DNA from 3 places in the Streptosporangium sp. 'caverna' genome. Region 3 is predicted to be linked to each of the others. Evidence: predicted binding sites of a transcription regulator. Region 3 holds the regulator's gene; each other region holds the start of a gene.

Region 1 (9,914 bases), 5.3 Mb from region 3:
TGCAGCGCCTGGAACCTGCGGTGCGCTGAGGGCATGCCCCGGCGCAGGTCGCTGGCGTCCATGACGTCGTCGTGCACGAGGGCGCTCGCCTGGAGGAGCTCGAGCGAGGCGGCGGCGGTGAAGATCGCGGGGTCGTCGCCCCCGCCCGCACCGCGCCAGCCCCAGTAGCAGAAGGCGGGACGCAGCCGTTTCCCGCCGGCGAGGAAATCCTCGGCGGCCGAGATGAGGGGAGCCAGCTCGGGAGCGCTGACCTGGGGCCGACGCTCGTCGACGAACCCCCGGAGAGAACGATCCACTTCGGACCGAATGGTGTCGAGCGCGGCTGCGGAAGTGGTCATGCACTGAGATTAACCGGCCGGAGGAACCACTCATATGGGTGAGGAGGGGAAAGATCGCGATTGTTGACGGGCGCCGGAGAGGGTATGCAAAGCGGACATCTCAGGGGGGCATTGGGATCGAGGCCGGCGGCGGGCATTCGAGGCGGACGCCGGAACGGGCCCCGAAGGCGTATCGGAACGGGCACCGGACACGGGTGCCGGGGCGACCGGGCCAGTACCCTAGGGGTATGGCTCTGGGTCGCCCGTCAATCCTTCCCGATCGTGTTCCCACCGTCCGCGAGCTCCTCGCCGCCGGTGGCCGGTCGTTCTCCTTCGAGTTCTTCCCACCGAAGACCGATGAGGGGGAGCGGCAGCTCTGGCGCGCGATTCGCGAGTTGGAGTCGCTGCACCCCACGTTCGTGTCCGTCACCTACGGCGCCGGCGGAGGCACCCGCGACCGCACGGTCGACCTCGTGGAGCGGCTCGCCCACGAGACCACGCTGACCCCGGTCGCCCACTTCACCGCGGTCAACCACTCCGTCCGCGAGCTTCGCCACCTGATCGGCAGGTTCGCCGGGGCGGGTGTCCGAAACATCCTCGCGGTGCGGGGCGACCCGCCCGGCGACCCGATGGGCGAGTGGGTGCCTCACCCCGAGGGAGTCCTCTACGCCGACGATCTGGTCCGGCTGATCCGCCAGTCCGGAGACTTCTGCGTGGGCGTGGCCGCCTTCCCCTACAAACACCCGAGGTCGGGCACGGTGGAGGCCGACACCGAGCACTTCGTGCGCAAGTGCCGCGCGGGCGCCGACTACGCGATCACCCAGATGTTCTTCGAGGCCGACGACTACCTGCGGCTGCGCGACCGGGTGGCGGCCAAGGGCTGCGACACCCCGATCATCCCCGGCATCATGCCCGTCACCCAGATGAGCACGATCGCCAGGTCCGAGCAGCTCTCCGGCGCGCCGTTCCCGCCCCGCCTGACGGCGAGGTTCGAGGCGGTCGCGGACGACCCCGCGGCCGTGCGCGAACTGGGCATCGAGCACGCCGCCGAGCTCTGCCAGACCCTGCTCGACGAGGGCGCACCCGGGATCCACTTCATCACCTTCAACCGTTCGAGCGCGACCCGGGAGGTCTTCCAGGCCCTCGACTTCGCGCCCAAGGCGGTCTCGCTGGCCGGCCGGTGACATAGCGGCACCCCACGTCCCCGGCGCGGGGGGAAGCGGTCGTCGTGACCCCTCCTTCGCGGGGATCGCGGGCCTCGGCCCCGCAGGGAGACCTCGGGCCCCGGGCCCGCAGGGAAACCTCGGGCCCCGGCCCCGTAGGGAAACCGTATGGGGGCGTAGCGACGGTCGGCGCGCCTTTCGGTAAGGTGCACCCCATGCCGTCGCCAGACAGTGCAGCCAATACAGCGGAAACGGGGAGCGCCGGATCGGGCGCGTCCCCGGATTCCGGCACGCGCGCGGGTCTGGGACGCTGGCTGCTCAGTGGTCTCCAGCGCCCGGATCACAGGAGCACGGGGCCGCACGCGGAGGAGGTCCCGCACGCGCAGCACTCGTGGTGGCAGGTCATGTGCCTCACGGGTGTCGACTACTTCTCCACGCTCGGTTACCAGCCGGGGATCGCGGCGCTCGCCGCCGGGACCCTCAGCCCGATCGCGACCCTGCTGCTGGTGGCGCTGACGCTCTTCGGCGCGCTGCCGGTCTATCGCGCGGTCGCCAGGGAGAGTCCCAACGGCCTGGGCTCCCTGGCGATGCTGGAGAGCCTGATGCCCGGCTGGCGGGGCAAACTGCTGGTGCTGTTCCTGCTCGGGTTCGTCGCCACCGCGTTCATCGTGACGATCACCCTGTCGGCGGCGGACGCCACCGCGCACGTCCTGCACAACCCGTTCGTGCCGGAGTTCCTGAGCGGCTGGCAGGTCCCGGTGACGCTGGTGCTGATCGCGGCCCTGGGCGGGGTGTTCCTCGTCGGGTTCAGCGAGGCGATCTCCATCGCGGTGGTTCTGGTGGCCGTCTACCTGAGCCTGAACGTGGTCGTCCTGGTGGTGGCCGTACAGCACGTGATCGCCAACCCCAGCTTGATCGCGGACTGGCAGAACGCGCTGACCACCGAGCACTCCAGCCCTATCGCGCTGATCGCCGTCTCGCTCTACGTGATGCCGAAGCTCGCCCTGGGCCTGTCGGGGTTCGAGACCGGGGTGGCGGTGATGCCCCTGGTCAGAGGCAGCCTGACGGAGCGGATCGGGGGCGCGAAGAAGCTGCTGACCACGGCAGCGCTGATCATGAGCGTCTTCCTGATCGCCTCCAGCTTCCTCACCACCGTGCTGATCCCGGCGCAGGAGTTCCAGGAGGGCGGCAAGGCCAACGGCCGCGCCCTGGCGTACCTCGCCCACGCCTATCTCGGCGACTGGTTCGGCACCGCCTATGACATCAGCACCATCGGCATCCTCTGGTTCGCCGGCGCCTCGGCCCTGGCGGGCCTGCTCAACATCGTGCCGCGCTACCTCCCCCGCTACGGCATGGCACCCGACTGGTCGCGGGCGACCCGGCCGATGGTGCTCGTCTTCACCGCCATCTCATTCGCGATCACCTTCTTCTTCGGCGCGGACGTGGAGTCCCAGGGCGGCGCCTACGCCACCGGCGTGCTGGCGCTCATCCTGTCGGCGGCCGTCGCCGTCACCCTGTCGGCGTGGAAGAACGGCCGGACGAGGACCGCGATCCCATTCGGGATCGTCGCGCTGATCTTCGCCTACGCGCTGGTCGCGAACATGATCGAGCGCCCGGACGGACTCGTGATCGCCTTCTTCTTCATCCTCGCGATCGTCGTCACCTCGCTGATCTCCCGCGCCACCCGCTCGACCGAGCTGCGCGTCACCCGCATCACCCTGGACGACCAGGCCCGCCGTTACGTCAACGAGGCGGCCGAGATCCACCTCATCGCCAACGAGCCGCATGCCCGCGACTGCAAGGAGTATGTGGACAAGGCCCGTGAGGCCTGGGAGCTCCACCGGCTCCGCAGCAATGAAGGCCTGCTGTTCCTGGAGGTGACGGTGCCCGACGCGTCGGAGTTCGAGAGCGAGCTCCGGGTGATCGGCGAGGAGAGGCACGGCTTCCGCATCCTTCGCGTGGAGAGCCCGACCATCGCCAACGCGATCGCGGCGATCCTCCTGCACCTGCGCGACCTGACCGGCAAGACGCCCAACGTCTACTTCCACTGGGCCGAGGGCAATCCCATCGGTGCGCTGCTGCGCTATCTCGTCTTCGGCGGGGGAGATGTCCCTCCGCTCACCCGCGAGGTCCTGCGGCAGGCCGAACCCGACGCCGAACGCCGCCCTCTCGTCCATGTCGGCTGACGTCGGCCGACGCGCCGGGGTTCGCCCGCCGGCGCCTGCCCGCGCTCACTCGTTCAGCGGAAGCACGACTCCGAGGATCGCGTAGCGCTCGTAGCCGCCGGGGAAGATGAACTGGGTGAGCAGGTCCACGAAGCCGATGCTCCGGTAGAGGTGCCGGGCCGCGGTGGGCTGGTCACGGGTGGACAGTACGGCGGTGCGCTCCAGGCGGCCCGTGCACATGCCCGTGATCATCGCCCGGCCGACGCCCTTGCCCTGGTAGTCGGGATGCACGTGGATCTCGGCGAGCTCCAGGGCGTCGCCGAGCCAGCCGCGCGCACTTCCCTCGCCGTTCTTCTCCGCGATCGCCCGGCGCACCACGTCGTGCCACCACTGCCCGGGGTCGCCGTGGAAGCCGTAGGCGACACCGACCGGCGTCCCGTCGGAGGTCTCGGCGAACAGGCAGGTGAACCCGGGATGGGCCGCGTGGTTCCTCATGATCGCTTTTCGCCCCGAAAGCTGATCACTGGGCGGATTCATCGCCGCGGTGTAGACATCGAGGACCGAGTCCAGCCGAAGGGTGAACTCATCGGGGGCGACCCGTCGCAGTCCGATCACCCGACGCACCCTAGCAGGACCGGTGCCACGGGGACCGCAAAATGGTGCGAAAGCGGTGCTTAGTGATTTTCGTGGAACTTTTGGACATCTTTACCTGCTCTCCGGCCCGGGTGACCCGGGGCTGAGAAACGCGCCCCACCGAGGCCGCTGCGGAACACACCGCACCATGCGAGGCATGCGCGTCCTGCCTCCACGCCGGTGTTCCCCCGCGGGAGCGGAACGAACCCGGGCCGGCGAGCGCTCGGGCACCGTCCGGTCTCCGTAGACGCGCGGCCGCGACGGACGGCGGGGCGTTTTCCGTTCGATCAACGGCCCGCTCTCCGCGGTCGAACGCTCTTCCGGTGGTGCTCGTCAACGAGCACCACCGGCCTCCGCGGGCGTGGGGTCGCACCGGACAGCGGTTACTCGACGTCCACCGGCACGCCGCCGGTGATGCGGATGAGCTCGTCGAAGGAGGTGGGGAAGATCGTGTGCGGATGGCCGGCGGCCGCCCAGACCACCTCGTGCTTGCCGAGCCAGGTGTCGACGAGCGTCCTGATGGGGGCGGGATGACCGATCGGGGAGACCCCGCCGATGACCTGACCGGTGGCGGTACGGACGAAGTCCGGGCTGGCCCGCTTCACCTTCGCCACGCCGATCGTCTCGGCGACGAGGTCGGTGTTCACCCGGTGGGCGCCGCTGGTCAGCACCAGGAGGGGCTCACCGTCGGCGTCGAATATCAGGCTGTTGGCGATGGCGCCGACCTCGCAGCCGAGCTGGGCGGCGGCGGTGACGGCGGTGGGAGTGGCCTCCGCGAACACGACGATCTCGCCCGAGACGTTGTGCTCGGTGAGGATCGCGGCGACTTTCTCGACGTTTGGATGCAACTTTTCTGGCACTCGGCCACTCTAAACAGGTTGACCATGCATTACCGCTTCATTACCTCTGGCCGACGTAGGCGGTTCGTACGCTATGGTCCCTTGATTCGATCTCTAGCGATGTAAGGGGTTGATTTTAAGTGAGGGTTGGACAACGGCTCGGAGTGGCCGCGCTTATGACGGCGGGCGCCGTGCTTCTCTCATCCGCCGGAGTCGCGAACGCCCAGTCCGTCACCTCGGCGGCCCCGGTCGTCGTGGCGAAGGCCGAGGTGTCCACGGCGGCGTCCAGGGTCGAGGCGTCCAGGTTCGCCGCGCCCGGCAAGACGCTCAAGGTCGGGGCCAAGGGCACCGAGGTCAAGGTGCTCCAGACCCGGCTGGCGGAGCTCGGCTACGCGCCGGGCAGGATCGACGGCCGGTACGGCGGGTCGACGCTGTCGGCGGTCTGGGCCTTCCAGAAGGTCAACGGCATCTCGCCGACCAGCACCGTGGCGAGCAGGACCTGGAACGCGATGGAGATCCCGCGGGCTCCGAAGGTGCTGGTGCCGGGCGGCAAGCCGACCAGGGTCGAGGTCAACCTCGCCAAGCAGTTGCTGGTCCTCTACGTCAACGGCCGGGTGAAGCTCATCAGCCACATCTCCTCGGGCAGCGGGATCGCGTACTGCGAGACGGCCACCTGGCAGGGGAAGCCCCAGCGGTTCTGCGGTGACGCCCGCACGCCGACCGGTGACTACAAGACGACCTGGCGGAGGGACGGCTGGCACAAGTCCTATCTGGGCCAGCTCTACAACCCGATCTTCTTCAACGGCGGCATCGCCTTCCACGGCGCGTTGTCCGTGCCTCTGGCACCGGCTTCTCACGGTTGTGTTCGACTGCCGATGCAGGTGGCGGAGGTCCTTCCCGGCCTGGTCGGCACGGGGGTTCCCGTGCACGTTCGGGGCAGGTTCGTCCGATAGTCGCAGGTGAAGGCCCCGGGAGATTTTGATCTCCCGGGGCTTTTGCTTTTCAACGAAGATCGAACTTTTGTTCGTGGTTTTACTTGACACTATGAGTGATCGAATTTATGTTCGATGTAATGACGCGGGGTTCGTGACCCGCGTCCAGGGCGGGTCGATCTGGTCCATGTCATCGGCGGGAGTCGATCGGGCCAGGTCGCGGCGGGCGGGGAGAGGGGAAGCTCCTCGTCCGGCCGCCCGGTGAATTTGTCGGTGGGGTCTGCAAGTGTGACTTCACCGGCGAAATCGCCGGGAGCCGCTTGCGACCAAGGAGGCTGAAGCACATGACCCCTCGGCTCAGCGATTCCGGTGGGCCCCGGTTGTCCCCTACGGTGCGGGCACACCTCACAGACGCGCGCGACTGCCTCGATGAGGCGGCCGCCGCCCAGACTTCCGCCACGCGTTACGTCGCCGCCCACCTGGCGGCACTCAGGGCCGCCGCGGCGATCCTGGCCGCACGACCCCGTCCCATGGACGGCCGCAGGCGCCGGCTTCGCAGTGCCTGGGAGCTGCTGCCCGAGGCCGAGCCCAGGCTGGCCGACTGGGCGCCGTATTTCGAGGTGAGCGCGGCCAAGCGGGCCTCGGCCGAGGCCGGGATGACGCGCGTGGTGTCGTCGCGGGACGCGGAGGAGCTGATCTCCGAGGCGGAGCGGTTCGTCACGGCGGTGGAGCAGCTGCTCGGCGTGCCCACGCAGCCCAGGTTGCCGGGCCGCGTGCCCCTCGCGGGTTGATCGTGTTCTCTTCCGGTGGAAGGCGGGGCCGGTCAGGGGTCAGGGCATGACCTGAACGGCACGGCCGGAGGAAGAGCCTAGGCGGCGGCGGAGGCCGTCGGGTAGGTGACGCGGTGGCGCAGCAGGAGCATGGCGGCGTCGTCGCCCAGCGGCCTGCCCACGTGGCGGAGCAGGTCGGCGCGGAGGGCGTCCAGTGAGAGCTGCGGGTCGGAGCCGTTGAGCAGGTGCGCCCGCGAGGACAGGGGATAGAACGCACCCCTTCCGTTGCGTGCCTCGATGACCCCGTCGGTGTAGAAGAGCACCTGGCCGCCCGGTTCGAACGGGATGTGGTACGGCATGGGCTCGATGGCCTTCAGCGAGCTCATGCCCAGGGGGAGCGCCTCGTCCGGCGGATCGGCGAACCAGCTCTTGCCGTCGGCGGAGAGCACCATGGGCGACGGGTGGCCGCAGTTGATGACGGTGATGGTGGAGCCGGCGCCGATCTCGGCGAGCACGGCGGTGACGAACTGCTCGCCGGACAGCTCCCGGGTCAGGGCGTTCTCCAGGCGGACCACCACGCCCTGGAGCTTGCCCTCGTCGTGGGCCGCCTCCCGGAAGGCGCCGAGCACCACCGCGGCGGTCTCCACGGCCTCCAGGCCCTTGCCCTGGACGTCTCCCACGATGATCCTGACCCCGTGCGGGGTGGTGACCACCTCGTACAGGTCACCGCCGATCCTGGCCTCCGCCGTGGCCGAGGTGTAGGAGACGGCCACACCGATCCCGGGCCCCGCCCGGCGCGGCACCGGCCGCAGCAGCACCCGCTGGGCGGCCTCGGCCACCGAGCGGACGTCGGCGAGCTGCCGCTCGTGGCGGAGCCGCCCGGCGCTGGCCAGCACGCTGGCGATGGTGACGCCGAGGATGGCGATCATCGTGATGTTGGTGCGGGACGTCCAGAGGATGTCGTTGTAGAGGCCGAGAGCGACGAACAGCGCCAGGGCGACGGCACCGACCAGTGTGGTGCGCGCCAGGCCACAGGCCACGCTGGCGAAGGCCGGGCCCAGGGCGAGCATGGAGAGCAGGCCGGCGGTGGGGCCGGAGGCGAGGTCGACGACGGCCACCGCGCCCATGACCACGAACGGCAGGAGCTTCAGGGTGTCCTGGGTCCTACTGGTGCCGATGGACGCCAGCAGCCTCAGGAAGGCGCGCGTCCTGGTCGATCCCAGGGACGCCATGACGGCTTGGCGACGGCTCTTCGGGCGCGGTCGAGAGTGGTCGTGCCGATCCTCTCCCGAAGCCATGTCCACCACATCTCGCTAAATGCATGTTTGCCTTTTCCTACCACAACCACTGTCGCCTGCGGTGGAATGAAGGCGATGTTCCGCTGAGAGCAGGATTTCCGGTGGGGTGGGCACGCCGGACCCCGGCGCACCCACGACCGGACGACCGTCAGAAAGCCTCGACGGCGCGGCGTGCCTCGGGGTCCAGGACGCCCCAGCTGATGAGCTCCTCGGTGAGCTCGGTGGGGGACTTGTCGTAGATTACGGCGAGCGAGCGGAGGTCCTCCTGACGGATGGACAGCACCTTGCCGTTGTAGTCGCCACGCTGGCTCTGAATGGTGGCCGCGTAACGGGCAAGCGCACCCGCCTTCTCCTTGGGGAGCTGGGCAAGGCGCTCAAGGTCGATCACAAGTTTCGGTGTCGGACCCAGGGGGCTTGGAGCGGCTCCCCCGGGCAGCAACTCCGAGACCGGCACCCCGTAGAAATCAGCCAGCTCGGCAAGCTTCTGCACGGTGACAGCGCGATCGCCGCGCTCGTAGGAGCCAACGACAACCGCCTTCCAGCGTCCACGGGACTTCTCTTCGACTCCATGCAGGGACAAGCCCTGCTGGGTGCGAATGGCGCGGAGTCGTGCACCCAGCGACTTGGCGTACTCAGACGGCATCGGTTGGCCCCCCGGCTCTCTATGTGCTGCTCTCAACTTGATTGTGCTACCTCGCAACTTATGCCCCATCCACCGGGTTGGTGCCCGGGGTAGGCACCTTCGGTGACCAGAGCGTCAGGGTTCACCCGATAACGCCGCGAGGTGTGGTTACGGACAGTGACGGTAAAGCTGTGGGAGCCTAAGGTCAAGCTGATTGGAAAAAAGATGTCGAATCCGGTCCGGTGTGGTCCGCCTCAAACGCCACACTTGTCCTATTCCACATCGTGAACTCTCACGTGTTTCCCGACTTTTCACCAGATTTCGACTTCTTTTGCAGGTTTCTGGGCAACATCATCACCGGGCACGGCGCCGAGCGTATGATCTTCAACGAGACATCGCCAAGAAACACCCGGCGCAACGGCCCTGCCTGGCTGGAGGCGCAGATCAGCATCGCCCCGGCGGGCCAGTCGACGCCGGCGAGCGCCGCCGCGACGTCCCTGCCCTCCAGCACCTCCACCTCGGCCCGTACCGGCCGGTGACCGCGTGCCACCGTCTCGAGGTCGGCCGCGACCTGTTCGCGCACCCGGGCGAGCATCTCCTTGACCACGGAGTGCCGCCCGCCGCTCACCACCAGGGTGATCAGGCGCAGCGGCACGTCCAGCTGCGTGGCGAGCGTGACGGCCTGCCTGACGGCCTGGCCCGCGGCCGGATCGCGCCGGTAGGCCACCGTCAGCTGCCGGAGCCCGGGTGGGGGCGAGGTGCCGTACCCCCTGGGAGCCAGCGCCACGGGCACGGGAGAGCCGTGCAGGAGCTGGTCGGCGGTGCTGCCGAGGGAGATGCGGCTCCGGCCGCCCCGCGGGGCCGAGCCGATGACCACCACGTCGGCGTCCGTCCGGGCGGCGAGTTCGGCCAGACCGCGCCCGCTGCCCCGGTTGCCGTGGGAGACGTAGTCGATCGGCACGTCCCGCACCTCCGCCAGCAGTCGCCGAGCCTGTTCGAGGGTCTGGGCGGTCTGCTCGGCGATGTACGCCTGCCATTCGGCGTCGATCTTCCCGGGGCCGGGCGTGGTCCAGGCGGGCGGGTGGACGTAGGCGACCGTCAGCCGGGCGCCGGCCTGCCTGGCCAGCAGTACGGCCAGCGCCAGCCCGTCCCGGCACCGAGACTCGGGAACGAAT
Region 2 (9,914 bases), 4.9 Mb from region 3:
AAGTCGCGGACCCGGCGCAGCAACCGGTTGGCGATACGGGGCGTGCCCCGCGATCGCCCGGCGATCTCGTGCGCCGCGTCGCCGGGAAGCCTGACGGCGAGCAGCCGGGAGGAGCGGTGCAGCACCTGTTCCAGCTCGGCGACCGAGTAGAAGTCCATGTGCGCGACAAAACCGAAACGGTCGCGCAGGGGCGCGGGCAGCATTCCGGCCCTGGTGGTGGCCCCGACCAGGGTGAACGGCGCGATCTCCAGGGGGATCGCGGTCGCCCCCGGCCCCTTGCCCACCACGATGTCGACGCGGAAGTCCTCCATCGCGAGGTAGAGCATCTCCTCGGCGGGCCTGGCCATCCGGTGGATCTCGTCGATGAAGAGGACCTCGCCCTCCGAGAGCGTCGACAGGATCGCCGCGAGGTCACCCGCCCGCTCCAGCGCGGGACCCGAGGTGATCCGGAGCGGCACGGAGAGCTCGGTCGCGATGATCATGGAAAGGGTCGTCTTGCCGAGCCCGGGCCCGCCGCTCATCAGCACGTGGTCCGGCGGCCGGTTACGCCGCAGCGCGCTCTGCAGCACCAGCGACAACTGCTCGCGCACCCGCGCCTGGCCGATGAACTCCTCCAGCCGCTTGGGCCGCAGCGCCGCCTCGATGAACTGCTCGTCGCCCTCGGCGTCCGGCGACACCAGATCCCGCTCCGAACTCACGCCGATCCACCTTCACACACGCGGGTTTCCGTCACGCTCATGCGGGCGCCCTCCGCTCCGCCGAGCCTCTGGCGACCATCGGACACGAGCCTCTGGCAACCATCGAACATAAGCCTTCGGCGACCATCGAACACGGGTCTCCGGCGACCATCAGGCGCAAGCCCTCGACCACCAGGCGCAAGTCCCCGACCATCAGGCGCGAGCCCCCGGCGATTTTCAGGCACGGGCCTCCGGCGATCACCGGGGGCGAACCCGTGGTGATCGTCGGGCGTCCGCCCGCGGGAGCCCCTCATCGGACACTCAGCGCGCGGAGCGCGGCCTTGAGCAGCGCGGCCACCTGCGGGGTCCGGCCCTCCAGCACCTCGGCGTCGGCCTGGGGCGTGACGGCGGCGACCGCCTCGTCCGCGTCCCTGGCCGAGTAACCGAGACCGACCAGGCCCGAGTGCACCTGATCCCGCCAGACGGGCACGGTCACATGGCCGTTGAGCGCGGCGTTGACGGTCTCCTCCGGCGTGCCGAGCTTGCCCTTGAGGTCGACGATGATCCGCTGGGCCCCCTTGGGCCCCACCCCCGGAACCCTGGTCAGCGCCTTCACATCCGCGCTCGCCACGGCCACCCGGAGCGCGTTGGGCGTGTATACGGCCAGCATCGCCAGGGCGACCTTGGGACCGACCCCGTTGGCCGTCTGCAGCATCTCGAAGATCCCGCGCTCGTCGTCGCTCCCGAAGCCGAACAGCGTCAGCGACTCCTCACGGACCACGAGCGAGGTGGCCAGCCTGGCCTCCTCGCCCATCCTGAGCGTTGCCAGCGTGCCCGGCGTGCAGTGCACGAACATGCCCACCCCGCCGACCTCGACCACCGCCCCTTCCGGTGCGATGGCGGTCACCTGTCCCCGAACCGAGGCGATCACTTGGTGGTTCCTCTCGAATATCCGGCCCTGCCCTGCCCCCGGAAGTAGGCCGCGGGGGTCGTTCCCGGCCCGGTCTTGGCCTTGGCCACCGCCTCGGCCAGCCTGCTCTGGGCCCCGCCCCGCCACACGTGACAGATCGCGAGCGCGAGCGCGTCGGCGGCGTCGGCGGGCTTGGGCATGGCGTCCAGCCGCAGCAGCCGGGTCACCATGGTTCCCACCTGCTGTTTGTCGGCCGTGCCGCTGCCGGTGATCGCGGCCTTGACCTCGGAAGGGGTGTGCAACGCGACCGGCAGCCCCCTGCGGGAGGCGCACAGGATCGCCACGGCGGACGCCTGCGCGGTGCCCATCACGGTCCTGAGGTTGTGCTGGGCGAAAACCCGCTCCACGGCCACCGCGTCGGGCTTGACCTCGTCGAGCCACTGCTCGATGCCCGCCTCGATCGCCACCAGCCGGGCTCCGAGATCGTCATCGGCCGGCGTTCTGACGACTCCTACCTTGATCAGGCTCAGCGGCGCCCCGGGCCGCCCCTCGACGGCACCGAGCCCGCACCGGGTCAGCCCGGGATCGATCCCCATCACCCGCAGCTCGGGCAACCGCACTGACACGCCTCCGCTCGCCGAACACCTGTTCGGTGCCCGACTCTACCGTGTGAGGGCACGCCGTGCACGGCTGTGCGGACACGCCGTGCACGGCTCCGCCACCGGCCGTCAGAAGTGGTCAAGCATATGCGGCCTGGCGTGGAAGGCGGCGTCGAAGACCTCGTGGGCGTCCGTCGGGCCGGTGAGCGTTCCCGAGCGGCGGAGGGTGGCGGTCGGGACCCCGGCGAACAGGGCGGAGAAGGCGCCGGCGGTGAAGACGGGGACGGCGCCCGGCAGGGATTCCACCGGCTCGGCCGTACCGGATCCGTCCGCGACGGACAGGTGCCAGGGGCCGGAGTTGGCGGGGCGATGGGGGTCGTCGACCTGGATCACGGCGTCGAGGGTGACGCCCGCGGGGAAGCCACGCCGGGCGACGGCCTCGGCGAGGTCGACGACGCGGAACATCCAGCGGGTCTGCCCGACCTCGTCCCTGGGGCGGTCGCCGATCAGCCAGAACACCGGGTCGTCGGGGGCGACGACCGCGTGCACCGACGCGGCGACGGAGGAGGACGAGCCGACCAGCGACCACAGGGCGCGGGCGGTGGCCTCCGAGCCCGCGACGAGGTTGTCGACCTCGATGTCGCCGCCGTCCCAGCGATAGATGAGGAAGCCGTCGTCGGCCAGGTAGAGGAAGTCGTCCTTCCTCTCCAGCCACAGGCGCCAGATCCGCTCGTCCCAGCAGATGGGACCGGAGGCGTGGGTGGCGGCGTGGACGCGGTTGAGGATCGCGATCACCTCGGGGGCGTCGTCGGGGCCCATCCGGCGGACCTTGACCTGCTCGGTGGGCCTGATCGTGCGCAGGGCCTCTGCGGGCAGGGTGGCCCGGTGCATGGCGCCCGCGTGCTCCCAGCCGAGTGACCGGTAGATCCGGGTGGTGGCCGGGTAGAGGGCCGAGATGGGGTGACCGAGATCCGCGCAGCGGTCGATGGTGGCCCGCATCAGCATCCGGCCGACGCCGCGTCCGCGGTCCTCGGGCGCGACCGTCACCGAGCCGATGCCGGCCATCGAAATCGGCCTGCCGTGCCACCACTGGGTGAGATCGTTGATCTTGCTCATCGCGACGAGCCGGGGGCCGTCGACGACGCCGAGATACCTCCCGCCCGCGAGCACCGGGATGACATGCCTGCGCCAGGTGTCCACCTCGCCGTCGGAGATCGGCCCGAAGGCGCGCTTGCGATTGTCCAGGACCGCGTCGAAGTCGTCGACGGTCAGATCACGTAGCTCCACGGTCACCAAACATAGGCGACCGGGTGGAGAAGGTGAATCCGGGTCAAAGGTGCCGAGCCGCGGGCTCGGCACTCTCCTCGTCCTCTGCCTTTCCCACCCTGTCGCGCAGGCTGTCCAGCCGCGCCATGATCGGCGTCGCCGTGACGCCGTGCACGACCAGGGAGGCCAGCACGGTGAAGGCGACCACGGCCCAGAGCTCGTCGGCGGGCACGCCGAAGTCGGCCTGGCCGAGAGCGTAGGCGAGGTAGAACAGCGAGCCGATGCCCCGGATGCCGAAGAAGGCCGTCACCCCGCGTTCCCTCGGCCCCGCCGGGCCGCCCAGCCCCGCGAGCCATCCGGTCAGCGGCCGGATCACCAGCAGCAGCAGGAGGGCGACCGCCGCGCCCTCCCAGGTGAGCGAGGCCAGGCCTCCGGCCGCCACGAACCCGCCGAGCAGCACGATCAGCCAGGCGGTGAACAGCCGTTCGATCTGCTCGATGAAACCGTGGAGAACCCCGTTGTATCCATGGGTGCGCTCGGCGGCCCTGATGGTGCACGCGGTCACGAACACCGCGATGAAGCCGTATCCGTGCACCAGCTCGGTCAGGCCGTACACCAGGAACGTCGCGCCCAGCGCCACGAAGCCGTCGCGGTGCTCGGCCAGCCGCAGATCGGACACCTGAGCGCGGAAGAACAACCGGCCCAGCAGCTTTCCGATCAGCAGGCCGCACACCACACCCGCCCCGCACCGGTAGAGCAGGTCCACCAGCGCCCACTCGCCGATCCATCCGGCGCCCCCGGCGGCTGCCAGGGCGATCGCGGCGTACACCAGGGGAAAGGCCAGGCCGTCGTTCAGGCCGGCCTCGGAGGTGAGGGTGAACCGGACCTCGTCGTCGGCCTTCTCCGAGTCGACAGGCTCGCCGACCTGCACGTCGGAGGCGAGCACCGGGTCGGTCGGGGCGAGCACCGCGCCCAGGAGCAGCGCCGCGGCCAGGGGCCATCCCAGCAGGCCGTAGGCGGCCGCGGTCACCCCCGCCACGGTCAGCGGGAGCGTCCATCCCAGGAGACGCCAGGTGGAGGACCAGTTTCGCCGCCCGAAGGGGCGGTTGATCGCCAGTCCGGCGCCCATCAGCGAGATGAGCACGCAGATCTCGGTGGCGTGCTCGACCAGTGCCCGGTGGGCCACCGGATCGGGCCCGGGCAGGTCGAGGGGCAGGAGGTAGAGCAGGAACCCGCCGATGAGGCAGGCCAGCGGCAGCGAGAAGGGCAGTCGGTTGAGCAGCCGGGGCAGCACGGCCGCGAGCAGGGCGGCGATGCCCGCCAACGTAAAGATCAGGTCAGGGTTCCCCATGGTCCGCCTGATATGCCCTTGACCTAAAGGACAAACCTCACAGAGGGCCCGAGGCTACCCAGGAACCGCGAAATGCCCGCCTTCCCTGCGGAGAGGCGGGCACTCCGGACGGTTACGCGTCGAGCTTCTCCAGGATCTCGTCGGAGACGTCGAAGTTCGCCCAGACGTTCTGGACGTCGTCGTCGTCCTCCAGCGCGTCGATCAGCCTGAAGACCTTGCGCGCGCCGTCCTCGTCGAGCGGGACGCTCATCGTCGGCATGAAGCTCGACTCGGCCGAGTCGTAGTCGATCCCGGCGTCCTGCAGGGCCTTGCGGACCGGGACCAGGTCGGTGGCCTCGGAGACGACCTCGAACTGGTCGCCCAGGTCGTTGACCTCCTCGGCTCCCGCGTCGAGGACCGCGGTCAGCACGTCGTCCTCGGACAGGCCCGCCCTGGGGACGAGCACAACGCCCTTGCGGTTGAACATGTAGGAGACCGAGCCGGGGTCGGCCAGCGAGCCGCCGTTGCGGCTCAGGGCGACGCGAACCCCGGTGGCCGCCCGGTTGCGGTTGTCGGTGAGGCACTCGATCAGCACCGCGACACCACCGGGGGCGTAACCCTCGTACATGATGGTCTGCCAGTCGGCGCCGCCGGCCTCCAGGCCGCCGCCGCGCTTGCGGGCACGCTCGATGTTGTCGATCGGGACCGAGCTCTTGCGCGCCTTGGTGATGGCGTCGAAAAGCGTCGGATTACCGTCCACATCGGGGCCGCCGGTCCGGGCCGCGACTTCGATGTTCTTGATGAGCTTGGCGAACAGCTTGCCCCGCTTGGAGTCAAGCGCGGCTTTCTTGTGCTTCGTCGTCGCCCATTTGGAGTGGCCGGACATCGCCTAGAACTCCCTCACCATCTCAGCAAAATATGAATGCACACCGACATCCCCGGTAAGTTCCGGGTGGAAGGACGTGGCGAGCAGCGGTCCTTGGCGGACCGCGACGATCCTATCCCCAGGTTCGGCCCGTGCCAGCACTTCGACATCGGAACCCATGGATTCCACCCATGGAGCGCGAATGAAGATCGCGCGCATCTCGCCGCGCCCGGCGAAGTCGATGTCGGCCTCGAAGGAGTCGACCTGACGTCCGAAGGCGTTGCGGCGGACCACCATGTCGATGCCGCCGATCGTCTGCTGCCCCTCGATCCCGCCCTCGATCCGATCGGCCAGCATGATCATGCCGGCGCAGGAACCGTAGGCGGGCATACCGCTTTTGATCCGCATCCGGAGCGGCTCGAGCAGCTCGAACGTCTCGGCGAGCTTCCACATCGTGGTGGACTCCCCGCCGGGGATGATCAGCCCGTCGACCGCCTCAAGCTCGGCGGGACGCCGTACGGCCACCGCCTTCGCGCCCACCGCCTCCAGCGCGCGCACGTGCTCGCGCACGTCTCCCTGCAGAGCGAACACGCCGATCGTCGGGGCGATGGTCACCTATGGTCCTTTCAACGGGCCTGGAATGCCCTCCTAGCGTATGACCACTCCGTGGATCGCCCCAAACCCGATCATCGCCGGCAGGACCGGACCGCGCCGGGACGGGCCTCCCGGCCGCGAAAGGGGCGGCGCCCCTCCGGGTGCGCCGCCCCGCGACCGGCGACGATCAGGGACGCTTGGTCTCCAGGTCCACGACCTCCTGGATCCGGTCGACCCCGGGAGTCCTGGCGGCCGACGGGTCGAGCGGGCGCAGATAGGTCTGCTGGACGCCCGGAACCCGGTCCTCGATCACGAAGGTCGCCTTGGTGTACGCCTCCGCGCCCGCCTGCGTGACCTGCGGCAGCACCTTGAAGTCCGCGGTGAGCTGGTCGCGCCCGATCCGGGTGATCACGTAGCCGCGCTGGTTGTTGTAGAACTTCAGGTGCGGGTTGATGGTCAGGAACGGCTGGGTCTTCGGGTCGGAGTCGGCGCCGTCGCCACCGGTGGTGATGGAGGAGGCGACCAGCTCCGAACCGACCGTGCGCGTGGTGGGGTCGTCGTAGTCGAGCTTGAGGTCACTCGCCCAGTGGGCGTGCACGTCACCGGTGAGCACGACGGGGTTGCGCACCTTGGCGTCGACCCAGCCCTGGGTGATCCGCTGCCTGGAGGCGACGTAACCGTCCCACGCGTCCTGGCTGGTGATCTTGGCCGGTCCGGCGTTGTTGTCGCGCTGGGCGAAGAAGACCTGCTGACCGAGGATGTCCCACCGCGCCCGCGAGCGGCGGAAGCCGTCCAGCAGCCAGCGCTCCTGCGCCGCACCGGTGATCGAACGGGCGGGGTCGACCGCCTCCGGGCAGTCGTCGTAACCGTCGCCGCAGCCCTGGTCGCTGCGGTACTGCCGGGTGTCGAGCATGTGGAAGTTGGCCAGCTGCCCCCACTGGATCCGCCGGTAGAGCTGCATGTCGATGCCCCGCGGGATGGATCCGCGCCGCAGCGGCATGTTCTCGTAGTACGCGCGGAAGGCCGCCTCGCGCCGGGTGAGGAAGTCCGGCTGGGGGACCTCCGGCTTCTCCGGCACCTCGTCGGCCCAGTTGTTGTCCAGCTCGTGGTCGTCCCAGACGACCAGCCAGGGCGCGGCGGCGTGCGCGGCCTGCAGGTCGGGGTCGGTCTTGTACTGGGCGTGCCGCTGACGGTAGTTCGCCAGGCTCTCGGTCTCGGGACCCTCGTGGTGGCGGATGTTGCCGCCGGGGATGGTGTAGGTGTCACGCCGGTACTCGTACTGGTAGTCGCCCAGGTGCAGGATCAGGTCGGGCTGCTCCTCGGCCAGGCGCCCGTAGGCGGTGAAGTAGCCGTGTTCGTACTGGGCGCAGGAGACGAAGGCCATCGCCAGGCCCGAACCGTAGGAGGACGCGTGCGGGGCGGTCCTGGCGCGGCCCATCGGCGAGACGTAGTGGCCGACCTTGAAGCGGTACCAGTAGTCCCGGTCCGAGGAGAGCCCGTCCAGCTCGACGTGGACGCTGTGACCCCACTCCGGGGTCGCCGCGGCCACGCCCCGCCGCACGACGCGGCGGCCTGCCTCGTCGCTGTAAACCTGCCAGTCAACGGAGAAGCGCCGGCCGGGCATCCCGCCCAGGCCGTCCTCGGCGAGAGGCTGGGGTGCCAGGCGGGTCCAGATGACAAAGCCGCTCGCGTCGGGATCTCCGGAGGCGACGCCGAGCGTGAAGGGGTTGGCGCTCAGGCCACGGGAGGCCAGGGAGGCGGCGCTCTCCGAGGCGGCGGGGCCGGGATCGGCGTTCGCCATGGCGGGAACACCGGCCACCGCGCCCGCCGCGATGCCGGTGACAAGGAATGACCGTCGGGTGAGCCGGGACATGGGGGGCCTCCCAGAGTGATCAGGCACGAATGCCCGTCAGCCTTGCCGATCATCATGACAGGAGAGTGAACTTCTCCGGTCATGAAAAAGGCGACATCCTTCACGGATGCCGCCTTCCCCGAAACTCCCTACCAGCCGCGGTCGGCCAGGCGGTGCGGAACCGGGATGTCGCTGACGTTGATGCCGACCATGGCCTCGCCGAGGCCGCGGGAGACCTTCGCGATGACGTCGGGGTCGTCGTGGAACGTGGTTGCCTTGACGATCGCGGCGGCACGCTGGGCCGGGTTGCCGGCCTTGAAGATGCCCGAGCCGACGAACACACCCTCGGCGCCGAGCTGCATCATCATCGCGGCGTCGGCCGGGGTGGCGATGCCGCCCGCGGTGAACAGCACGACGGGCAGCTTGCCGGTCCTGGCCACCTCGGCGACCAGCTCGTACGGCGCCTGCAGCTCCTTGGCCGCGACGTACAGCTCGTCCTCGGGCAGCGAGGAGAGGCGCTTGAGCTCGCCCCTGATCTTGCGCATGTGGGTGGTGGCGTTGGAGACGTCACCGGTGCCGGCCTCACCCTTGGAGCGGATCATCGCCGCGCCCTCGGTGATGCGGCGCAGCGCCTCGCCCAGGCTGGTCGCGCCGCAGACGAAGGGCACCGTGAACTGCCACTTGTCGATGTGGTTGGCGAAGTCGGCCGGGGTCAGCACCTCGGACTCGTCGACGTAGTCGACACCGAGCGACTGGAGCACCTGCGCCTCGACGAAGTGGCCGATGCGGGCCTTGGCCATGACGGGGATCGAGACGGCGGCGATGATGCCGTCGATCATGTCGGGGTCGCTCATCCGGGAGACGCCGCCCTGGGCGCGGATATCGGCGGGAACGCGCTCGAGGGCCATGACCGCGACGGCACCGGCGTCCTCGGCGATCTTGGCCTGCTCGGCGTTGACGACGTCCATGATGACGCCGCCCTTGAGCATCTCTGCCATGCCGCGCTTGACCCGGGCGGTGCCGGTGACGGTGGTCTCGGTGACTTCGGGCGTGCTGCTGGACACGGTCTTTACCTCACGACGGCTGGTTGCGGATCACGGGCCGCCCGTGGGGGACGGCCACCACACCTCCATGGTAGGCGCTGATCAGCTCGTCCCCCTACACCGTCTTGTCCCGCTTGAACGATCTTCTTGGACAAGTTGTACGGCTTGCGCCGTCAGGGAATGACCGGCTTGGGCGCGGCCAGGACCACCCAGACCTGGCCGGGGGCGAAGTTCATCGGCTCCCCCGCCGCGGTGGTGAAGACGGTGCCGTCCTTCTCCGAGTCACGCGACCACTCGGCCTTGAACGCCTGTCCGTCGCGGAGCACGACCGCCTTGCCCTTGCCGGTGGTGTGCATCAGGGGCGTGTAACTGTCGTTCAGGTCGTGAAACTCCGAGCGCTCGGTCTTGACGTACTGCACGACGATCGTGGGCGCGCCGAGCTGGCCTCCCTCGGCCGCCATGTCCTTCTGCCCGTCCTGCCAGATCAGCCACTTGCCCGCGGTCTCCGACCAGCCGAAGGTGAAGCGGGCGCCGGGATACTTCACGCTGAACGTCTTCTTGGGCACACCGCCCTCGGGGGCGTCTCCGAAGGTGAAGCCGATGTCCTTCTCCTTGGTCGCCTTGGGCGCCGCCGCCAGCAGTTGCTTGGTGTTGGCGAACAGGTTGTAGGGCGCGTAACGCCCCGGCTGGCGGAAGTAGGCGCCCGGCACCCGGCTGTCGGAGACGTCGATCAGTGACGCCTCCGCGATGAAGGGCAGCATCTTGGTCTGCGCGCCCG
Region 3 (9,914 bases):
CTGCTGGACGACATGGAGCAGCTGAAGGACGGCTGGCCGGAGCGCGTGCTGACCATGCAGCGCAACTGGATCGGCCGCTCCGAGGGCGCCGACGTCAACTTCGTGATCGAGGGCCGTGACGAGCCGGTCACCGTCTACACCACCCGTCCCGACACCCTGTACGGCGCGACCTTCTTCGTGGTCGCCCCGGACGCGCCGCTGGCGGAGGAGATCGTCACCGAAGACCGGCGCGAGGCGTTCGAGGCCTACCGGGCCGAGGTGGCCAAGCTGTCCGACATCGACCGGCTGTCCACCGACAAGGAGAAGAGCGGCGTCTTCCTGGGCCGCTACGCGATCAACCCGGTCAACGGCGAGCGCATGCCGGTCTGGGCCGCCGACTACGTGCTGTCCGACTACGGCCACGGCGCGATCATGGCGGTCCCCGCGCACGACCAGCGCGACCTGGACTTCGCCCGCACCTTCGGCCTGCCCGTCCGCGTGGTCGTGCACACCGGCCTGGCCGACCCCGGCGAGACCGGCGTCGCCACCTCCGGCGACGGCGCGATGGTCAACTCCGGCCCGCTGGACGGCCTGACCAAGGCCGACGCGATCCGGAGGATCACCGAGGTCCTGAGCGAGCGGGGCACCGGTCGGCCCACGGTCAACTTCCGGCTGCGCGACTGGCTGCTGTCCCGCCAGCGTTTCTGGGGCTGCCCGATTCCGATCATCCACTGCGGCGACTGCGGCGAGGTCCCCGTCCCCGACGACCAGCTGCCCGTCACCCTGCCCGACCTGCGCGGCGAGGCACTGACCCCCAAGGGGGTCTCCCCGCTGGCCTCGGCCGAAGACTGGGTCAACGTCGACTGTCCCAAGTGCGGTGGCCCGGCCAAGCGCGACACCGACACGATGGACACCTTCGTCGACTCCTCCTGGTACTTCCTGCGTTACGTGGACCCCACCTACGAGGGCGGTCCGTTCGACGTGGAGAAGCTGCGCAAGTGGGGTCCGATCGACCAGTACGTCGGCGGCGTCGAGCACGCCGTGTTGCACCTGCTGTACTCGCGGTTCTTCACCAAGGTCCTGCACGACATGGGCATGGTCGACTTCGTCGAGCCCTTCACCCGCCTGCTGAACCAGGGACAGGTGATCAACCGGGGCAAGGCGATGTCCAAGTCGCTGGGCAACGGCGTGGACCTGGGCGAGCAGATCGACTCCTACGGCGTGGACGCGGTCAGGCTGACCGTGGTGTTCGCCGGCCCGCCCGAGGACGACATCGACTGGGCCGACCTCTCCCCGGCCGCGTCGCAGAAGTTCCTGGCCCGCGCGTTCCGTGTCATGACCGAGGCCGGCGCGGCGTCGGCTCCCGGCGCGGACTTCACCACCGGTGACCTGAGCCTGCGCAAGGTCGTCCACCGGACCATCGAAGAGGTCACCAGACTGATCGAGTCCCATCGCTTCAACGTCGCGGTGGCCCGCATGATGGAGCTGACGAGCGCGGCCCGCAAGGCCATCGACTCCGGTCCCGGCGCCTCTGACCCGGCGGTCAGGGAGGCCGCCGAGTCCCTGGCCGTCATGCTGTCGCTGGTCGCGCCGTACGCCGCGGAGGAGGGCTGGGAGCGGCTGGGGCACCCCGCCACGGTCGCCAAGGCCGGCTGGCCGGTGGCCGAGCCCGCCCTGCTGGTCCAGGACTCCGTCACCTGCGTCGTCCAGGTCGCCGGCAAGGTGCGCGACCGGCTGGAGGTCTCCCCGGAGATCTCCGACGCGGAGCTGGAGGTTCTGGCACTGGCCTCGGAGAAGATCCAGCCGTTCCTGTCCGGCGTGCCGCGCAAGGTCATCGTCCGCGCGCCCAAGCTGGTCAACATCGTCCCTTGATCTGATCTCCGGACGGACTCCGGAGATTTCCCGTGCCGCGTCACGCGGCGTCTCGCAGGGCGCGTGACGCGGCACGGGATGTCTGACGCCTCACGGCTCCGTCCGCCGGTCTGAGATCCCGACCGAAGGTGACCAGCCCGCCGTGCCGTCTTCGCCGTCGAATGCGGCGAGGTCGTGGCATGTCGGGCGGAGCACGCTGGCCCATCCTCGGTGCGTCGTCGTAAAGACTTCGCACCTCTTCGTGCCGTCCCCGCGTAGCCGGTCGCGAAAGGAGGAAGACATTCGCTGACAGAGGGATGGGACATGCGGATATCAGTATTCGGGATGGGCAACATGGGGCGGGCGCTGGCCCTGCGGTTGCTCGAACGCGGTCATGCGGTCACGGTCTGGAACCGGACTCCAGGCAAGGCGTCCGAGGTCGTCGACGCCGGCGCCGCGGAGGCCCCGTCGCCGGCCGAGGCCACGCGGGGGGCTGAGGCCGTACTGCTGTCGCTCGCCGACGATCAGGCGGTCCGTGATGTCATGACCCGGCTGGCCGATCTCGGATCGGATCCCGGCGGACCGGTCGTGGCCGACATGAGCACCGTCTCTCCGGACACGTCCCGCGCGCTGGTGAACCTGGCGCCGGGAGGCCGATTCGTGGCCGCACCCGTCGTCGGGGGCCCGCAGGCCGTCGTCGCGGGACAGGCCGTGGGCCTGGTGGGCGGTGAACGCGACCTCGTGGACCGGCTGAAGCCGATCTGGTCGGATGCCTTCACGGCGCGCTGGTACTACTGCGGCGGCGATCCCGGAGGCGCCCTGACGTACAAGCTCCTGAACAACTACCTGATGATGTCCGGTATCGCCGTTCTTGCGGAAGTGGTGGCCACGGGCCAGGCGGCCGAGCTCGACGAGGCGATCCTGCGGGACTTCCTCTTCGAGTGGCCGACGATCGCGCCCGCCCTGCACAACCGGCTCGACGACCTCATCGGGGGCGACCATCGCGGATGGTTCACGACGCCGCTCGGCGCCAAGGACGTGCGACTCCTCGCCGAGGTCGCGGAGGCGAAGGGCCTTGATCTGCCGATCGCCCGGCTGGTCGAACGGCGCTACGAGGAAGCCGCCGGGCGCGGCTGGAGTGACTCCGACATCACCGCGGTCGTGGAACTGCTCCGGGAGCAGCGTCGCTGAACGCCGGAGGGGAGCGAGGCGCGGCCCTGACCGGGCGGCCCCACTCCCCTCGGATGCGTCGTCTCAGAGCTTGCGCAGAACCGCCACGACCTTGCCCAGGACGGTGGCCTCGTCACCCGGGATCGGATCGTAGTTCGAGTTGTGCGGGACCAGCCAGACGTGGCCGTCCTTGCGCTTGAAGGTCTTGACCGTGGCCTCGCCGTCGATCATCGCCGCGACGACGTCGCCGTTGTCGGCCACGGGCTGCTGGCGCACGACCACCCAGTCGCCGTCGGCGATCGCCGCTTCGATCATCGAGTCGCCGGCCACCTGGAGCAGGAAGAGCGTGCCCTCGCCGACGAGCTGCTTGGGCAGGGCGAAGACGTCCTCGACGCTCTCCTCGGCGAGGATCGGGCCACCGGCGGCGATCCGGCCGACGAGCGGCACGTAGGCCGCGGTCGGGCGGTTGATCGGCGCCTCGTCGTCGCCGGCACTGGGATCCATCCACAGGGCGGGCTCGCCGGGAAGGCGCACCTCAAGAGCACGCGGGCGGTGTGGATCGCGGCGCAGGTAACCCTTGCGCTGCAACGCCGTCAACTGGTGCGACACGCTGGAGGTGCTGGTGAGCTGCACCGCCTCGCCGATCTCCCGCATGGACGGCGGATAGCCCCGCTGCTGCACGGAGTCACGGATAACCTCAAGGATCTTCCGCTGCCTGGGGGTGAGGCCAAGAGAGTCACGCCTACGTACCGCCAGGTCGCTGGTGGCCGAACCGTTCTCATCATGTTCGCTCATGCGATCTCCTCGCATCCCGGTCTGTATTGATTACGTCGCACACAGCGACCGTACCTCGACCGAAGATCATATTCAAACAATTGTTCGAATGTCCTCGAAATCGATGCCAGCGTGGTGTACAACATCGTACGGGAGTTCGATCGACATCGTGTTCGATTCGCCGATCTTTCTTCGACATGTGTTCGGCCAGGTCGAAGGGATGGGGGCCATTTTGAAGCCGACTGCGACGACGCTGCGATCCGTGCCGTCACCGAGATCCGCGACTCCACCGGAGTCCGCGAGAACACCGAGAACACCGAAAACGCCACCGCCCGCGAGGGTGCGGCGATCTCTGCCGCCGTCGGGCGCCGTGCCGGCCGTGCCGGCCGGGTCGTCGTCGAGGTCCGCGACGCCACTGAGGTCCGTGCCGAGGTCCGTTCCGGCGCCGGGATCCATGGCACCGCCGAGGTCCGTGCCGACGCCGGGATCCGCGACACCACTGAGATCTGCGACACCGTCGAAACCCGTGACGTCATCGAGATCCGTGCCGACGCCGCGGTCCGCGAGGACGTTGCGATCCGTGCCGCCACCAAGATCCTCGAAGGTGCCTCGATCAGCCGTGACGCCACGACCTGCGGTGACGTCACGATCTGCGAGGGCTCTGCGATCCGTGCCGGCGCCGCGAGCCCGGGCGGTGACGCCCCCGCGGCCGGGCCCGCGGGGCAATGCCCGGCGTCCTCACGCGCCGCTCCGCCTCACCCGGCGTGGGAGAATCGTGGTGGTGGCGGTGCTCGCACTGCTCACTCTGGGAGGGCTCTGGATCGGGGGCCGCATCGACGCCGCCTCGGCGGGCGAGCGGAGCGGTCACGAGGGCCTGCCCTGGGTCGTGGTGCACGAGGGCGACACGCTGCGGGAGATCGCGGACGCGGCGACGAGAGAGGTCGATCCCGGCAGGGTGGCTCGCCGGATCATGGATCTCAACGGACTGTCCGGCTCTGTGCCCCAGCCCGGGACGCGGCTCTACCTGCCCGATGGCCTGGCCCCCTGAGGGGACGGCCCAAGAGGTCTCCGAAGTTTCGTTCGAAAGATTGCCGGAAGGTCCGCGGTGAGCCGGGAGGCCGTTCGACGGACCTTCCGGGGGCGACACGCCGGGCGATGAGGGCTGATCAGCGACTTCGCTCCAAAGGGCCTTCCTAACTTGCGTTCATGGTCCGACACTCCTACCGTTGGACCACAACATCTAGTGGCTTCGGCGACATCCTTCACCATAGATTGTGTTTCCATTACCGCATCTCGACTATTCGAGGGGCGTGCGCAGGCGTCTCGGTCCGAGAGCCGCGAGGTGCATGAGGTGGATGAGCCGCTCGGCCGGTCAAGGAGGCGACCGCGTGCATTGTCCGTTCTGTCGTCACCCTGACACGCGGGTCATCGACAGCAGGTCCACCGAGGACGGCGGCGCCATCCGCCGCAGGCGCACGTGCCCGGAGTGCGGGCGCAGGTTCACCACGCAGGAGACGGTGCTGCTCATGGTGAGTAAGCGCAGCGGCGTGACCGAACCGTTCTTCAGGGACAAAGTGGTCGCCGGGGTCCGGCGGGCATGCCAGGGCAGGCCGGTCGGCGAGGATTCGCTGGCCCAGCTGGGCCAGCTGGTCGAGGAGAGCATCCGGGCGACCGGATGCGCGGAGATCGCCGCTCACGAGGTCGGGCTCGCGATCCTGGGTCCGCTCCGCGAACTGGACGAAGTGGCCTACCTACGGTTCGCCTCCGTCTATCGCGGATTCGAGACCCTGGCCGACTTCGAGGCGGAGATCGAGCAGTTGAGGACAGAGCGTTCCATCAAGCAGGACTGAATCAGACCCCGAGCGCCGGGGGACAGGGCGGCGCGTTGATGTATCCGACTCGAGGGCTCCGCAAGAGCCCCGGAAGGGGGAAGTCATGACGGAAACCGTCAGTGGCGCGGTTACACGTGGGGGCAAGCGAGTGCACAAGGGTTTGAGGATGAAGCGCATCTTCACCACACCTGGGGTGCATCCCTACGATGAGGTGCTCTGGGAGCGCCGTGACATCGTCATGACCAACTGGCGCGACGGATCGATCAACTTTGAGCAGCGGGGCGTCGAGTTCCCCCAGTCCTGGTCGGTCAACGCCGCCAATATTGTGACCACCAAATACTTCCGCGGCGCGGTGGGCACCCCGCAGCGCGAGTGGAGCCTCAAGCAGCTCGTCGACCGCGTGGTGGGCGTCTACACCAGGACCGCTGTCGAGCACGGCTACTTCGCCACCGAGGAAGACGCCGAGATCTTCGACCATGAGCTCAAGCACGCTCTGGTCAACCAGGTCTTCAGTTTCAACTCGCCGGTCTGGTTCAACGTCGGCACCGCCTCGCCGCAGCAGGTCAGCGCCTGTTTCATCCTGGCCGTCGACGACCAGATGGAGTCCATCCTCGACTGGTACAAGGAAGAGGGTGTGATCTTCAAGGGTGGTTCGGGCTCCGGCGTGAACCTCTCCCGGATCCGCTCCTCCAAGGAGCTGCTCTCCAGCGGCGGTACGGCCAGCGGCCCGGTCTCCTTCATGCGCGGCGCGGACGCCTCCGCGGGCACCATCAAGTCGGGCGGCGCCACCCGCCGCGCGGCCAAGATGGTCGTCCTGGACGTGGACCACCCCGACATCGAGGAGTTCATCGAGACCAAGGCGCGCGAGGAGGACAAGGTCCGCGCGCTGCGCGACGCCGGTTTCGACATGGACCTGGGCGGCAAGGACATCGTCTCCGTCCAGTACCAGAACGCCAACAACTCCGTGCGCGTCTCCGACGAGTTCATGAACGCGGTGGAGAAGGGCGATCGGTTCGGCCTGCGTGCCCGTCTCACCGGCGAGGTCATCGAGACGGTCGAGGCCAAGGACCTGTTCCGCAAGATGGCCAAGGCGGCATGGGAGTGCGCCGACCCGGGCGTCCAGTACGACGACACGATCAACGACTGGCACACCAGCCCGGAGACGGGCCGTATCACCGCCAGCAACCCGTGCTCGGAGTATCTGCACCTGGACAACTCCTCCTGCAACCTGGCGAGCATCAACCTGCTCAAGTTCCTGAACGACGACGACTCCTTCGACGTCGCGCGCTTCGTGAAGGTCACCGAGCTGGTCATCACCGCGATGGACGTCTCCATCACCTTCGCCGACTTCCCGACCCAGAAGATCGACGAGACCACCCGGGCCTACCGTCAGCTCGGCATCGGCTACGCCAACCTCGGCGCGCTGCTCATGGCCACCGGCCACGCCTACGACTCCGACGGCGGCCGGGCCGTCGCCGGCGCGATCACCTCGCTGATGACCGGCGTCTCCTACCGCCGCAGCGCCGAGCTGGCCGCGGTCGTCGGACCGTACGACGGCTACGCCCGCAACGCCGACGCCCACAAGCGGGTCATGCACAAGCACAGCGCGGCCAACGACGCCCTCCATACGATCGACGCGATCGACGGCGCCATCCACAAGGAGGCCTCCAAGCAGTGGGCGGAGTGCCTCAAGCTCGGTGACAAGAACGGTTACCGCAACGCCCAGGCCTCGCTGCTCGCGCCCACCGGCACCATCGGCCTGATGATGGACTGCGACACCACCGGCATCGAGCCCGACCTCGCCCTGGTCAAGTTCAAGAAGCTCGTCGGCGGCGGCTCCATGCAGATCGTCAACCAGACGATCCCGCGCGCGCTCCGGCAGCTGGGCTACCAGGAGGAGCAGGTCGAGGCGATCGTCGAATACATCGCCCAGAACAGCCACGTCGTGGACGCCCCCGGTCTCAAGCGGGAGCACTACGAGGTGTTCGACTGCGCCATGGGCGAGCGGGCGATCGCCCCCATGGGCCACGTCCGGATGATGGCCGCGGCCCAGCCGTTCCTGTCCGGCGCCATCTCCAAGACGGTCAACCTGCCCGAGTCCGCGACGATCGAGGACATCGAGCAGGTCTACATGGAGGGCTGGAAGCTCGGCCTGAAGGCCCTGGCCGTCTACCGCGACAACTGCAAGGTCGGCCAGCCGCTCTCCGTCGCCGGCAAGAAGAACGAGGAGAAGGCCGCTCCCGCGGAGCCGGAAGTCCAGGTCGTGGAGATCAGCCGCCCGACCCGCCGCCGGATGCCGAACCAGCGTCCCAGCACCACCACGCGCTTCACCGTGGGCGGCGCCAAGGGCTACATGACCGCCTCGTCCTACCCCGACGACGGTCTCGGCGAGGTCTTCCTGAAGATGTCCAAGCAGGGCTCGACCCTCGCGGGCGTCATGGACGCCTTCTCGGTGGCCATCTCCATCGGCCTGCAGTACGGCGTGCCGCTGGAGACCTACGTCGGCAAGTTCGTCAACATGCGCTTCGACCCGGCCGGCATGACCGACGACCCGGACGTCCGTATGGCGGCCTCGGTGATGGACTACATCTTCCGTCGCCTGGCCCTGGACCACCTGCCCTACGACGATCGAGCCGCCCTCGGCATCTTCTCCGCCTCCGAGCGCTCCGCTCAGCAGCGCGGCGAGGACCCGGCCCCGATCCACACCGACGAGGTCATCGCCGAGCTCGCCACCTCCGCCCCGATAGAGGAGCAGCCGCAGCCTCGCCGGGAAGTGGTCGCCGTGGCGGCCCCGGAGCGGGTCGGCTCCCTGGAGTCCCACCAGGGCCGCACCGCCGACGCGCCGCTCTGCATGACCTGCGGCACCAAGATGCGCCCCGCCGGTAGCTGCTACGTCTGCGAAGGCTGCGGCTCCACCAGCGGCTGCAGCTGATTTCGGGCAGAAAAGCAGTGTTGGATATAGGGGCAGAATCTGCGTAGTTCCTGGTAATGAAGGGGGCCGGAATCAAGTCCGGCCCCCTTCGGCGTTTCCGGGGCAGTGAACTGTTCGCTGATCTGGAGGAGGCGTCGGAGCTCTTCCGTCACGGCTCGACAAACTCTTCCGCTACCCACGATGGGGCGCGCCTTGCTTGGCGAGCCATGCAGGCCCGACGTTCGATTGCGGTCAGGGAGTTCTGGTTGACAAGTTCAATTCGCTTTTCGATCGGGTCATCGACTTCTAGTGAGCAGGTTGACTCGTCGGTGTATCGCTAAGGGCGGGATCCCGGCCCATGATGTGGTGGACGGGTCTGTTACGCGCCGGTGGCCTGTCTCGTCCGGTTGGCAGACTGCCAGGCCTGATCGATAGTTGCGACCATGAGCGAATTATCGGGTCGGGTCCTCCTCGCCAGGAGCGCTCTGGTAGGGCTCGCCGTCGGTGTGGTGGTCACCGTCATCTGGACCGACGACGTAATGGGCCGCAGAGGGCTGAGCAGCTTCGTCATCAGTGCCATCTGGCCCAACAAGCTGGCGTCCTCCCAAGGAGTGGGCGGCGTCATCAACGGCATCGCGATCATCGTGGTCCCGATTCTGCTCAGCGGGATCTTGGCGCGGTCGGCCAAGGTTTCCCGGTGGTGGCTGGTGGCACTCGCCGGATCCGCGGCCTTCGGGGCGCTGGCCTCGGGACTGTTCGCGCTTACCCCTTCCTACAGGGCGGCCTATGGTCTGCCCGAGGCATTCTTCGGGATCATCTTTCTTCTGGCCGGTGTCGCGGGGTACGCCGCGGCGGCCTGGATGGTCATGCCGCGTACCGTCCTGCCGCGGATCCTCCTCGCGGGAGCGGTGATCGCGTTTCCGGTCGGTGCGGCCCAGGTCTCGGATCGGGTACGGCACTGGCACCAGGTCTGGGACCTAGACACGATGGGAGTGCCGCTGGTCTCCCTGGACCTCCCCGGCCGTCGGCACGTGGCGGGTATATGGCGACTCGCCCCAGAGGACGGAGGCCCGGCAGTCGAGCTCACCTATCGCCTGGACACACCCCGCACCATCATCCATCGCTTTTACACACCCGGCTTCAATCTGCGAGTGGAGTGGGAGACGCAGGTGTTCATCCGTGCCACGGCTGCCACCCCCGGCCAGGCGTGCGCCGCACGGTATCTAAAACCCGTCTGGGCTTTTCCCGGCAGCGGCACCTGCCGGACGCTGCCCGATGGCCGCGTCCTGTGGATCATTGACGACAGGCCCGTGGCCCTGTTCGCCAGATACGGCGAGGTGCTGCTCCAGATCAGCGGTCTCGTCGTGACCGAGGCGGAACTACTCGCCGCCACCGAC

The links. The regulator LexA, encoded in region 3, represses DNA repair genes until DNA is damaged. The targets are predictions, from matches to a motif close to TCGAACANNTGTTCGA.
Region 1: DKM19_RS12210 (SAV_6107 family HEPN domain-containing protein) is a predicted target of LexA. The motif match lies at 6,130-6,145, and genes of this name have one in related genera.
Region 2: ruvC (crossover junction endodeoxyribonuclease RuvC) is a predicted target of LexA. The motif match lies at 2,225-2,240, and genes of this name have one in related genera.

What each region holds. Positions count from the first base shown of each region.
Region 1 covers NZ_CP029711.1:2,761,548-2,771,461, forward strand. The annotation lists gene DKM19_RS12180 (polyprenyl synthetase family protein) at 1-338, opposite strand, end outside; gene metF (methylenetetrahydrofolate reductase [NAD(P)H]) at 566-1,501, shown strand; gene DKM19_RS12190 (amino acid transporter) at 1,696-3,666, shown strand; gene DKM19_RS12195 (GNAT family N-acetyltransferase) at 3,712-4,260, opposite strand; gene DKM19_RS12200 (YbaK/EbsC family protein) at 4,662-5,138, opposite strand; gene DKM19_RS12205 (L,D-transpeptidase family protein) at 5,309-6,070, shown strand; gene DKM19_RS12210 (SAV_6107 family HEPN domain-containing protein) at 6,394-6,840, shown strand; gene DKM19_RS12215 (PP2C family protein-serine/threonine phosphatase) at 6,918-8,051, opposite strand; gene DKM19_RS12220 (transcriptional regulator) at 8,266-8,760, opposite strand; gene DKM19_RS12225 (universal stress protein) at 9,032-9,914, opposite strand, start outside.
Region 2 covers NZ_CP029711.1:3,209,702-3,219,615, reverse strand. The annotation lists gene ruvB (Holliday junction branch migration DNA helicase RuvB) at 1-698, opposite strand, end outside; gene ruvA (Holliday junction branch migration protein RuvA) at 988-1,608, opposite strand; gene ruvC (crossover junction endodeoxyribonuclease RuvC) at 1,605-2,192, opposite strand; gene eis (enhanced intracellular survival protein Eis) at 2,316-3,473, opposite strand; gene DKM19_RS14220 (sodium:proton antiporter) at 3,517-4,803, opposite strand; gene DKM19_RS14215 (YebC/PmpR family DNA-binding transcriptional regulator) at 4,916-5,668, opposite strand; gene pdxT (pyridoxal 5'-phosphate synthase glutaminase subunit PdxT) at 5,672-6,262, opposite strand; gene DKM19_RS14205 (alkaline phosphatase) at 6,429-8,114, opposite strand; gene pdxS (pyridoxal 5'-phosphate synthase lyase subunit PdxS) at 8,243-9,157, opposite strand; gene DKM19_RS14195 (DUF3048 domain-containing protein) at 9,310-9,914, opposite strand, start outside.
Region 3 covers NZ_CP029711.1:8,089,085-8,098,998, reverse strand. The annotation lists gene leuS (leucine--tRNA ligase) at 1-1,851, shown strand, start outside; gene DKM19_RS34825 (NAD(P)-dependent oxidoreductase) at 2,155-3,021, shown strand; gene lexA (transcriptional repressor LexA) at 3,085-3,795, opposite strand; gene DKM19_RS50050 (hypothetical protein) at 3,868-4,500, opposite strand; gene DKM19_RS50045 (LysM peptidoglycan-binding domain-containing protein) at 4,556-4,822, shown strand; gene nrdR (transcriptional regulator NrdR) at 5,163-5,624, shown strand; gene DKM19_RS34805 (vitamin B12-dependent ribonucleotide reductase) at 5,710-8,538, shown strand; gene DKM19_RS34800 (hypothetical protein) at 8,961-9,914, shown strand, end outside.